DNA from 3 places in the Leclercia sp. AS011 genome. Region 3 is predicted to be linked to each of the others. Evidence: predicted binding sites of a transcription regulator. Region 3 holds the regulator's gene; each other region holds the start of a gene.
What was found. Region 3 encodes sigma-54, which starts transcription at its own class of promoters, with help from an activator protein. Its sites were predicted from a motif close to GTTGGCACANNTTTCGCTNT; they were not measured.
Positions count from the first base shown of each region.

Region 1: a site for sigma-54 is predicted at 2,273-2,292, ahead of glnK (P-II family nitrogen regulator). Genes of this name have one in related genera too.
Region 2: a site for sigma-54 is predicted at 1,813-1,832, ahead of glnA (glutamate--ammonia ligase). Genes of this name have one in related genera too.

Region 1 covers NZ_JBBCMA010000001.1:2,453,844-2,457,882, reverse strand. The annotation lists gene WFO70_RS11665 (SmdA family multidrug ABC transporter permease/ATP-binding protein) at 1-372, shown strand, start outside; gene WFO70_RS11660 (SmdB family multidrug efflux ABC transporter permease/ATP-binding protein) at 365-2,143, shown strand; gene glnK (P-II family nitrogen regulator) at 2,340-2,678, shown strand; gene amtB (ammonium transporter AmtB) at 2,712-3,998, shown strand.
Region 2 covers NZ_JBBCMA010000008.1:90,326-94,364, forward strand. The annotation lists gene typA (ribosome-dependent GTPase TypA) at 1-1,540, opposite strand, end outside; gene glnA (glutamate--ammonia ligase) at 1,919-3,328, shown strand; gene glnL (nitrogen regulation protein NR(II)) at 3,515-4,039, shown strand, end outside.
Region 3 covers NZ_JBBCMA010000004.1:82,160-86,198, reverse strand. The annotation lists gene lptA (lipopolysaccharide ABC transporter substrate-binding protein LptA) at 1-368, shown strand, start outside; gene lptB (LPS export ABC transporter ATP-binding protein) at 375-1,100, shown strand; gene rpoN (RNA polymerase factor sigma-54) at 1,148-2,581, shown strand; gene hpf (ribosome hibernation promoting factor) at 2,604-2,891, shown strand; gene ptsN (PTS IIA-like nitrogen regulatory protein PtsN) at 2,974-3,465, shown strand; gene rapZ (RNase adapter RapZ) at 3,511-4,039, shown strand, end outside.

The DNA.
Region 1 (4,039 bases), on a different contig from region 3:
GAGCGCGGGGTGATGCTCTCGGGCGGCCAGAAGCAGCGTATTTCCATTGCCCGGGCGCTGCTGCTCAATGCCGAGATCCTGATCCTCGACGATGCCCTGTCCGCCGTGGATGGGCGTACCGAACATCAGATCCTGCATAACCTGCGCCAGTGGGGAGAGGGGCGCACGGTGATCATCAGTGCCCACCGTCTGTCGGCCCTGACCGAGGCGAGCGAAATTCTGGTGATGCAGCACGGGCATATTGCCCAGCGCGGACAGCATGAACAGCTGGCGGAGCAGCCGGGCTGGTATCGCGATATGTATCGCTATCAACAACTGGAAGCGGCGCTGGATGAGGTGCCGGAAATGAACGAGGAGGCCGCCGATGCGTAGTTTTTCCCAGCTGTGGCCCACCCTTAAACGCCTGCTGGCGTATGGCTCGCCGTGGCGCAAACCGCTGTCGCTGGCGGTGGTACTGCTGTGGATTGCGGCGATTGCCGAAGTGACCGGCCCGCTGCTGATCAGCTATTTCATCGACAACATGGTGGCTAAAAACTACCTTCCGCTCGGCCTGGTGACCGGGCTGGCGGTGGCCTATATCGGCCTGCAGCTGCTGGCGGCCGGGCTGCACTATGCCCAGTCGCTGCTGTTTAACCAGGCGGCCGTCGGGGTGGTGCAGCAGTTACGTACCGACGTGATGGATGCCGCCCTGCGCCAGCCCCTGAGCGCCTTCGATACTCAGCCCGTCGGGCAGATCATCTCCCGCGTCACCAACGATACGGAAGTGATCCGCGATCTCTATGTCACGGTGGTAGCCACGGTGCTGCGTAGCGCCGCCCTGGTCGGTGCCATGCTGGTGGCGATGTTCAGCCTCGAGTGGCGCATGGCGCTGGTGGCGATGGCCATCTTCCCGGCGGTGATGATTGTGATGATCATCTACCAGCGTTACAGCACGCCGATCGTCCGCCGCGTGCGGGCCTATCTGGCGGATATTAACGATGGCTTCAACGAAGTGATCAACGGCATGAGCGTTATCCAGCAGTTCCGCCAGCAGGAGCGTTTTGGCGAGCGCATGGGCGAGGCCAGCCGCTCCCACTATATGGCCCGCATGCAGACCCTGCGGTTGGATGGTTTTCTCCTGCGCCCGCTGCTCAGCCTGTTCTCGGCGCTGGTGCTGTGCGGGCTGCTGATGCAGTTTGGTTTTGCCGCTGGCGGCACCATTGAGGTCGGGGTGCTGTATGCCTTTATCAGCTATCTGGGCCGTCTTAACGAGCCGCTGATCGAGCTGACCACCCAGCAGTCGATGCTGCAGCAGGCGGTGGTTGCCGGCGAGCGCGTCTTCGAGCTGATGGATCGCCCGCGTCAGGCCTACGGCAATGACAATCGTGACCTGCAAAGCGGCACCATTGAGTTTGATAAGGTCTCCTTCGCCTATCGCGATGACCGGCTGGTTTTACAGGACATCGATCTGAAGGTGCCCTCCCGGAGCTTTGTCGCGCTGGTGGGCCATACCGGCAGCGGTAAGAGTACTCTCGCCAGCCTGCTGATGGGCTACTACCCGCTCACCGAAGGGGAGATTCGCCTCGACGGGCGTCCGCTCGCCACCCTGAGCCACGCCGCGCTGCGTAAAGGGGTGGCGATGGTGCAGCAGGATCCGGTGGTGCTGGCCGATACCTTCTTCGCCAACGTCACGCTCGGGCGGCCGTTCAGCGAGGAGCAGGTATGGGACGTGCTGGAAAAAGTTCAGCTGGCGGAGCTGGCCCGCGGCCTGCATGACGGCATTCAAACCCGTCTGGGCGAGCAGGGGAATAACCTCTCGGTGGGGCAGAAACAGCTGCTGGCCCTGGCCCGGGTGCTGATTGAAACGCCGCAGGTGCTGATCCTTGATGAAGCCACGGCCAGCATTGATTCCGGCACCGAGCAGGCGATCCAGCAGGCGCTGGCCGCAGTGCGTGAACACACCACTCTGGTGGTTATCGCCCACCGCCTGTCGACCATTGTCGAGGCCGATACCATTCTGGTGCTTCATCGTGGCCAGGCGGTTGAGCGCGGCACCCACAAGCAACTGCTTGAGGCGAAAGGGCGTTACTGGCAGATGTATCAGCTGCAGCTGGCCGGTGAAGAGCTGGCGGCCAGCACGCGCGAAGAGTCGCTCAGCGCCTGATGCACTAAAATTAAGCAACCTGCCAGCCGCTGAATCGGTTGGTGCAAAAATGAAACGCATCATGCACCGTCATGGTGCGTTTTTTTTCGTCCTCTCAGCGCCACGCCTCATCTTTCCTCTCTTTTTAATTCTGGCACACCCCTTGCAATAACTAATCAGTTCGCGAGCCATTACCGAATTCTGACTGGAGAGATATATGAAGCTGGTTACCGTGGTCATCAAACCATTCAAGCTCGAAGACGTGCGTGAAGCACTCTCTTCTATGGGTATTCAGGGACTGACCGTCACCGAGGTGAAAGGCTTTGGGCGACAGAAAGGTCATGCGGAGCTGTACCGTGGTGCGGAATACAGCGTCAACTTCCTGCCAAAAGTGAAGATTGACGTGGCAATCGCCGACGATCAGCTGGATGAAGTTATCGACGTAATTAGTAAAGCCGCCTACACCGGCAAAATTGGCGACGGCAAAATTTTCGTTGCTGAGCTGCAACGCGTTATTCGCATTCGTACAGGCGAAGCCGACGAAGCGGCACTGTAAAACATCAGGCACACAGTGATAGGGAGCGAGAAAATGAACACAACAACACTCAAAGCAGGTCTGGGGTCTCTGGCACTGCTGCCGGGGCTGGCAATGGCGGCACCGGCGGTCGCAGATAAAGCCGATAACGCCTTTATGATGATTTGCACCGCGCTGGTGCTGTTTATGACCATTCCGGGGATTGCATTATTTTACGGCGGCCTGATCCGCGGTAAAAACGTCCTCTCCATGCTCACGCAGGTGACGGTAACTTTCGCTCTGGTGTGCGTCCTGTGGGTGGTCTACGGCTATTCATTGGCCTTCGGTGAAGGCAACGCCTTCTTCGGCAGTTTCAACTGGGCGATGCTGAAAAATATCGAGCTGACCGCGGTGATGGGCAGCTTCTATCAGTACATCCACGTGGCGTTCCAGGGCTCATTCGCCTGTATCACCGTCGGCCTGATTGTCGGGGCGCTGGCGGAACGTATTCGCTTTTCCGCGGTGCTGATCTTCGTGGTGGTGTGGCTGACCCTCTCCTACGTGCCGGTGGCGCATATGGTCTGGGGCGGCGGTCTGTTAGCTTCCCATGGCGCGCTGGACTTTGCGGGCGGTACCGTGGTTCACATTAACGCCGCGGTGGCGGGCCTGGTCGGTGCATACCTGATTGGCAAACGCGTTGGTTTTGGCAAAGAGGCCTTCAAACCGCACAACCTGCCGATGGTCTTTACCGGTACGGCGATCCTCTACTTCGGCTGGTTTGGCTTTAACGCCGGTTCCGCCAGTGCAGCCAACGAGATCGCGGCGCTGGCCTTCGTGAACACCGTGATTGCGACGGCGGGTGCGATTCTCTCCTGGATCTTTGGCGAGTGGGCGGTACGCGGTAAACCTTCCCTGCTGGGTGCCTGTTCCGGTGCCATTGCGGGTCTGGTTGGCATTACCCCGGCCTGTGGTTTTGTCGGTGTCGGCGGTGCGCTGATCGTCGGGATTGTGGCAGGCCTGGCGGGTCTGTGGGGCGTCACGGCGCTGAAACGTGTGCTGCGTGTGGACGATCCTTGTGATGTCTTTGGCGTGCACGGCGTGTGCGGCATCGTCGGCTGCATTATGACCGGCATCTTCGCCTCGACCTCCCTGGGCGGCGTCGGCTACGCAGAAGGCGTGACCATGGGTCATCAGGTCCTGGTGCAGCTGGAAAGTATCGGCATCACCGTGGTCTGGTCCGGCGTGGTGGCCTTTATCGGCTACAAGCTGGCGGACATGACGGTGGGTCTGCGCGTACCGGAAGAGCAGGAGCGCGAAGGTCTGGACGTCAACAGCCACGGCGAGAATGCGTATAACGCGTGAGTTGAGAGTCTTGCCCGGTGGCGCTACGTTTACCGGGCCTA
Region 2 (4,039 bases), on a different contig from region 3:
GACCCAGGAACAGCTTACCGCGGTCCTGCAGGCTGAACAGGGCGAACGCAACCGCTTTACCCTGACCGTTGGAGATCAGAACGCCGTTGTTACGCTGGCCAACTTCGCCCGGACGAACGTCGTCGTAGTGGCTGAAGGTGGAGTACAGCAGACCGGTACCGGAAGTCATGGTCATGAACTCTGAACGGAAGCCGATCAGACCACGGCTTGGGATCACGTAGTCGAGACGTACGCGGCCTTTGCCATCTGGATTCATGTTTTTCAGGTCGCCTTTACGCTCACCCAGCGCCTGCATGACAGACCCCTGGTGCTGCTCTTCGACGTCCAGCGTTACGTTTTCGAACGGCTCTTGTTTACGGCCGTCGATTTCGCGGAAGATTACTTTCGGACGGGAAACCGCCATTTCGAAACCTTCACGACGCATGTTTTCGATCAGAACTGACAGGTGCAGCTCACCACGACCGGAAACGCGGAATGCGTCAGCGTCTGGCGTTTCTTCAACACGCAGCGCAACGTTGTGCACCAGCTCTTTGTTCAGGCGGTCAAGGATCTGACGAGAGGTAACGAACTTACCTTCTTTACCACAGAACGGAGAGGTGTTGACGTTGAAGAACATGGTTACAGTCGGTTCATCAACAGACAGGGCTGGCAGCGCTTCTACCGCTTGCGTGTCGCAAATGGTATCAGAGATGTTCAGCTCGCCCAGACCGGTGATCGCGATGATGTCGCCCGCTTCAGCGATGTCGCTCTCGATACGCTCAAGGCCCAGGTGGGTCAGTACTTTACCGACTTTACCGTTACGGGTTTTACCTTCGCTATCGATGATAGTGACCTGCTGGTTAGGCTTCACTTTACCGCGCTTGATACGACCAATGCCGATAACGCCAACATAGTTGTTGTAGTCGAGCTGAGAGATCTGCATCTGCAGGGTGCCTTCAACATCGACGTTCGGCGCAGGAACACGGTCAACAATCGCCTGGTACAGCGGGGTCATGTCTTCAGCCATTTCTTCGTGGTCCAGACCCGCGATACCGTTCAGCGCAGAAGCGTAAACGATAGGGAAGTCCAGCTGCTCGTCGGTTGCGTCGAGGTTAACGAACAGGTCGAAGACCTGATCAACAACCCAGTCGGGACGCGCGCCAGGGCGGTCAACTTTGTTGATAACCACGATTGGCTTCAGACCATGGGCAAATGCCTTCTTGGTAACGAAGCGCGTCTGCGGCATTGGGCCATCCATTGCGTCAACGACCAGCAGCACGGAATCGACCATGGACATTACACGTTCAACTTCACCACCGAAGTCGGCGTGCCCCGGGGTATCAACGATGTTGATACGGTAGTCATTCCATTTGATAGCGGTGTTTTTAGCGAGGATGGTAATCCCACGCTCTTTCTCCAAATCGTTGGAGTCCATCACACGTTCTTGAGTTTCGGCACGCGCGTCGAACGTACCGGATTGCTGCAGCAGCTTATCAACCAGGGTAGTTTTACCATGGTCAACGTGCGCGATGATGGCGATATTACGCAGATTTTCGATCACAACTTTGCCTCAGGCATTTAGAAATAGCGCGTTATTGTACACGGATTAATCGCACTACAAAACAGGATCACAAACATCCCCCGCAAACAAGTATCGCAGAGATGCTTTGTGATCGCTTTCACGGAGCGGTAAAAGGGCACTTTAACGTAAATTGCACCAATATGGTGCTCAATGTTCACATTGAAGCACTATACTGGTGCAACAAAACCATCATGGTGCAGCCCTTTTGCACTATGGTGCGCATGATAGCGCCTTTTTGGGGTGTTTTAAAAGTTGGCACAGATTTCGCTTTATAAAAAATACATGGCACCAGCCAGTACAAACAGAATTTGAAGACCTCGTTACCACGACGACAATGACCAATCTGGAGAGTTAAGTATGTCCGCTGAACACGTTTTGACGATGCTGAACGAACATGAAGTGAAGTTTGTTGATCTGCGCTTCACCGATACCAAAGGCAAAGAACAGCACGTCACTATTCCTGCTCATCAGGTGAATGCCGAATTCTTTGAAGAAGGCAAAATGTTTGACGGCTCCTCGATTGGCGGCTGGAAAGGTATCAACGAATCCGACATGGTTCTGATGCCTGACGCATCCACTGCGCTCATTGACCCGTTCTTCGAAGAGTCTACCCTGATCATCCGTTGCGATATCCTCGAGCCAGGCACCCTGCAGGGCTACGACCGCGACCCACGCTCTATCGCTAAACGCGCTGAAGAGTACCTGCGCTCCACCGGCATCGCTGACACCGTTCTGTTCGGGCCAGAGCCAGAGTTCTTCCTGTTCGACGACATCCGTTTTGGTGCGACCACTTCCGGTTCCCACGTTGCTATCGATGATATCGAAGGCGCATGGAACTCCTCCACCAAATACGAAGGCGGTAACAAAGGTCACCGTCCTGCTGTTAAAGGCGGTTACTTCCCGGTTCCACCGGTCGACTCTTCACAGGACATCCGTTCTACCATGTGTCTGATCATGGAAGAGATGGGCCTGGTTGTTGAAGCGCACCACCATGAAGTTGCGACGGCGGGCCAGAACGAAATCGCCACCCGTTTCAACACCATGACCAAGAAAGCGGACGAAATTCAGATCTACAAATACGTTGTGCACAACGTTGCGCACCGTTTCGGTAAAACCGCGACCTTCATGCCAAAACCAATGTTTGGCGACAACGGTTCCGGTATGCACTGCCACATGTCTCTGTCCAAGAACGGTACCAACCTGTTCTCTGGCGACAAATATGCCGGTCTGTCCGAGCAGGCGCTGCACTACATCGGTGGTGTTATCAAACACGCTAAAGCGATCAACGCCCTGGCGAACCCAACCACCAACTCTTACAAGCGTCTGGTCCCAGGCTACGAAGCCCCAGTTATGCTGGCGTACTCTGCCCGTAACCGTTCTGCTTCTATCCGTATCCCGGTTGTTGCGTCTCCGAAAGCACGTCGTATCGAAGTGCGCTTCCCGGATCCAGCGGCTAACCCATACCTGTGCTTCGCAGCACTGCTGATGGCGGGTCTGGACGGTATCAAGAACAAAATCCACCCAGGCGAAGCCATGGACAAAAACCTGTACGACCTGCCGCCAGAAGAAGCGAAAGAGATCCCACAGGTTGCCGGCTCTCTGGAAGAAGCACTGAACGCCCTGGATGCAGACCGTGAGTTCCTGACCGCTGGCGGCGTGTTCACTGATGAAGCGATCGACGCTTACATCGCGCTGCGTATCGAAGAGAACGATCGCGTTCGCATGACGCCACACCCGGTTGAGTTCGAACTGTACTACAGCGTCTAATCTTCAATCCCTTTCGCGCGGACTTTCCGCGCGAGATTGATAGCCGTTTTTTTGTTGCCGTGGAAACTTTTCAGCCCATCTCCGGATGGGCTTTTTTCTCCACCAACAAACTGATCTTACGCGCTTTTTACCGCAGAAACGCTATACTGCACTAAAATAGTGCAACCAACTCCAGGAGACTGCTGAATGGCAACTGGCACGCTGCCCGATGCTGGGCAGATCCTCAATTCTCTTATCAACAGCATTTTACTGGTCGACGACGATCTGGCGGTGCATTACGCCAATCCAGCGGCCCAGCAGTTGCTTGCTCAGAGCTCACGCAAACTGTTTGGTGCGCCGCTACCCGAGTTGTTGAGTTATTTTTCCCTGAACATCGGCCTGATGCAGGAGAGCCTGCAGGCGGGACAAGGCTTCACCGATAACGAAGTGACGCTGGTGATCGACGGGCGCTCGCATATTCTCTCCCTGACGGCGCAGCGGCTACCGGAAGGCCTGATCCTGCTGGAGATGGCACCGATGGATAATCAGCGTCGCCTGAGCCAGGAGCAGCTCCAGCATGCCCAGCAGATTGCGGCCCGCGACCTGGTGCGCGGCCTGGCCCACGAGATTAAAAACCCGCTCGGCGGCCTGCGCGGCGCGGCACAGCTGTTAACCAAAGCCCTGCCCGACCCGGCGCTGGCGGAATACACCAATGTCATTATTGAACAGGCC
Region 3 (4,039 bases):
GCACCATCAAAATCAACGCCGATAAGGTGGTGGTGACGCGTCCTGGCGGGGAAGACGGTAAAGAGATTATCGATGGCTACGGCAATCCGGCCACTTTCTACCAGATGCAGGACAACGGTAAGCCGGTGAAAGGCCACGCCTCCCAGATGCACTACGAGCTGGCGAAAGACTTCGTGGTGCTGACCGGCAATGCGTTCCTCGAGCAGCTCGACAGCAACATCAAGGGCGACAAGATCACCTATCTGGTGAAAGAGCAAAAAATGCAGGCCTTCAGTGAGAAAGGCAAACGCGTAACGACCGTCCTGGTCCCATCGCAGCTGCAGGACAAAAATAACACTCAGGCCCCGGCACAGAAAAAGAGTAACTAATTCGTTATGGCAACATTAACTGCAAAGAATCTCGCCAAAGCCTACAAGGGCCGTCGCGTAGTGGAAGATGTCAGTTTGACCGTCAACTCCGGCGAAATTGTCGGCCTGTTAGGTCCTAACGGTGCGGGTAAAACCACCACCTTTTATATGGTGGTCGGCATTGTTCCGCGCGATGCGGGTAACATCATCATTGATGACGAAGACATCAGCCTGCTGCCTCTCCACGCGCGTGCCCGTCGCGGCATCGGTTACCTGCCGCAGGAAGCCTCCATTTTTCGCCGTCTGAGCGTCTTCGACAACCTGATGGCGGTGCTGCAGATCCGTGACGACTTGACCGCCGAACAGCGTCAGGATCGCGCCAACGAGCTGATGGAAGAGTTTCATATCGAACATCTGCGCGACAGCCTGGGTCAGGCCCTCTCCGGCGGTGAACGCCGCCGCGTGGAAATTGCCCGTGCGCTGGCCGCCAACCCGAAATTCATTCTCCTCGATGAACCTTTCGCGGGCGTTGACCCGATTTCGGTTATCGACATCAAACGGATTATCGAGCATCTGCGCGACAGCGGCCTGGGGGTTCTGATTACCGACCACAACGTGCGTGAGACGCTGGCGGTCTGTGAGCGTGCCTACATCGTCAGCCAGGGCCATCTTATTGCTCACGGTACCCCGCAGCAGATCCTCGAAGACGATCATGTTAAGCGCGTGTATCTTGGGGAAGACTTCAGACTCTGATAGGGTAGAAGTTCAGTCTCGCGTAAACGGAGAAAAATGCTCTGAACATGAAGCAAGGTTTGCAATTAAGGCTCAGCCAACAGCTGGCAATGACGCCGCAGTTACAACAGGCTATCCGTCTGTTGCAGCTGTCGACGCTGGAACTTCAGCAGGAGCTGCAGCAAGCGCTGGACAGTAATCCCCTGCTTGAGCAAACCGATCTTCACGACGAGGTAGAAACTCAGCAAACCCAGGACAACGAAACGCTCGACAGCGTGGACGCGCTGGAGCAAAAAGAGATGCCAGACGAGCTCCCTCTCGATGCCAGCTGGGATGAGATCTACACCGCCGGTACGCCATCCGGCACGCGCGCAGACTACCAGGACGATGAATTACCGGTTTATCAGGGCGAGACTACCCAGTCGCTACAGGATTACCTGATGTGGCAGGTGGAGCTGACGCCATTCTCTGATACCGATCGCGCCATCGCCACCTCCATTGTCGATGCCGTCGATGAGACCGGCTATTTGACCGTGTCGCTGGACGACATTCTGGAAAGCATCGGCGACGACGAGATCGAGCCTGAAGAGGTCGAAGCGGTTCTCAAGCGCGTGCAGCGTTTTGATCCGATCGGCGTCGCGGCACGCGACTTACGCGACTGCCTGCTGATCCAGCTTTCGCAGTTCGTCAAAGAGACGCCGTGGCTGGAAGAGGCGCGCCTGATCGTCAGCGAACATCTGGATCTGCTGGCTAACCATGACTTCCGCTCCCTGATGCGCGTCACGCGGCTGAAAGAAGAGATCCTGAAAGAAGCGGTCAATCTGATTCAGTCGCTGGATCCGCGTCCGGGTCAGTCCATCCAGACCAGCGAACCCGAGTACGTCATCCCCGACGTGCTGGTGCGCAAGCATAACGGCCTGTGGACCGTGGAACTCAATTCCGACAGCATCCCGCGTCTGCAAATCAATCAGCAGTACGCCTCGATGTGTACCAGCTCGCGCAACGACTCGGATAACCAGTTTATCCGCAGCAATCTTCAGGAGGCGCGTTGGCTGATTAAAAGCCTCGAGAGCCGCAATGATACCCTGCTGCGCGTCAGCCGCTGCATCGTTGAGCAGCAGCAGGCCTTTTTCGAACAGGGTGAAGAGTTTATGAAGCCGATGGTGCTGGCCGATATCGCCCAGGCCGTCGAGATGCATGAATCGACGATTTCCCGCGTGACGACGCAGAAGTATCTCCACAGTCCGCGCGGTATTTTTGAGCTTAAGTATTTTTTCTCCAGCCATGTCAACACCGAAGGCGGCGGCGAAGCCTCGTCGACGGCCATCCGGGCGCTGGTGAAAAAATTGATCGCCGCGGAAAACCCCGCGAAACCACTGAGCGACAGTAAGTTAACCACCATGCTGTCCGATCAAGGTATCATGGTGGCACGCCGTACTGTTGCGAAGTATCGAGAGTCTTTATCCATTCCGCCGTCAAACCAGCGTAAACAACTGGTCTGACACAACCGATAAGGAAGACACTATGCAGCTCAACATCACTGGACACAACGTCGAGATCACTGAAGCTCTGCGCGAGTTTGTGAATACAAAATTCGCCAAGCTTGAGCAGTATTTCGAAAGGATCAATCAGGTCTACATTGTGTTAAAAGTGGAAAAAGTGACTCATATCTCGGATGCGACCCTGCATGTCAACGGAGGCGAGATCCATGCCAGTGCGGAAGGACAAGACATGTACGCGGCTATCGACGGCTTGATTGACAAGCTGGCACGACAGCTAAACAAACATAAAGATAAACTGAAACAACACTAATTGTCCGGGCAGTTAACGGGTGCAGGTTGGCCTGTTGTGAAACACAACGGGCCCTTTGTACAGTTAGCGCTTAGGTGAAATTATGATGAATAACGATTCAACTCTACAACTGAGCAGTGTCCTTAATCAGGAATGTACCCGCAGTGCCGTCCACTGCCAGAGCAAAAAACGTGCGCTGGAGATCATCAGTGAACTGGCCGCAAAACAGCTGAGCCTGCCGCCGCAAGTAGTCTTTGAAGCGATCCTGACCCGCGAAAAAATGGGCAGTACCGGCATCGGCAACGGCATCGCCATTCCCCATGGCAAACTTGAAGAGGATACGCTGCGCGCTGTAGGCGTGTTTGTTCAGCTGGAAACACCTATCGCTTTTGATGCCATTGATAACCAGCCTGTCGATTTGCTGTTTGCCCTGCTGGTGCCAGCCGATCAGACCAAAACACATTTGCACACCCTCTCGCTGGTGGCGAAACGTCTGGCGGATAAAACCATCTGTCGCCGTTTGCGCGCGGCACAGAGCGATGAGGAGCTTTATCAAATCATTACGGAAACGGAAGGCAATCAGGATGATGCGTAATCGGGTGATGGCTTTGACATCTGTAGTCCTGAGGAGAAACGGTACATGGTGCTGATGATCGTCAGCGGTCGTTCGGGATCCGGGAAATCGGTCGCCCTGCGAGCGCTGGAAGATATGGGCTTTTACTGCGTGGATAACCTGCCGGTAGTGCTGCTGCCCGAGCTGGCAAAATCCCTTGCCGATCGGCAGATTTCCGCCGCAGTCAGCATCGACGTGCGTAACATGCCGGAATCGCCGGAGATCTTTGAGCAGGCGATGAGCAGTTTGCCGGAGGCGTTTTCACCTCAGCTGCTGTTCCTTGATGCCGATCGCAATACGCTGATCCGTCGCTACAGCGATACCCGCCGCCTGCATCCGCTCTCCAGCAAAAACCTGTCGCTGGAAAGCGCCATCGATCAGGAGAGCGATCTGCTGGAGCCGTTGCGCTCACGCGCCGACTTGATCGTTGATACCTCCGAAATGTCCGTCCATGAACTGGCGGAGATGCTGCGTACCCGTCTGCTGGGCAAACGCGAGCGCGAGCTGACGATGGTGTTTGAATCCTTCGGCTTTAAGCACGGTATCCCTATCGATG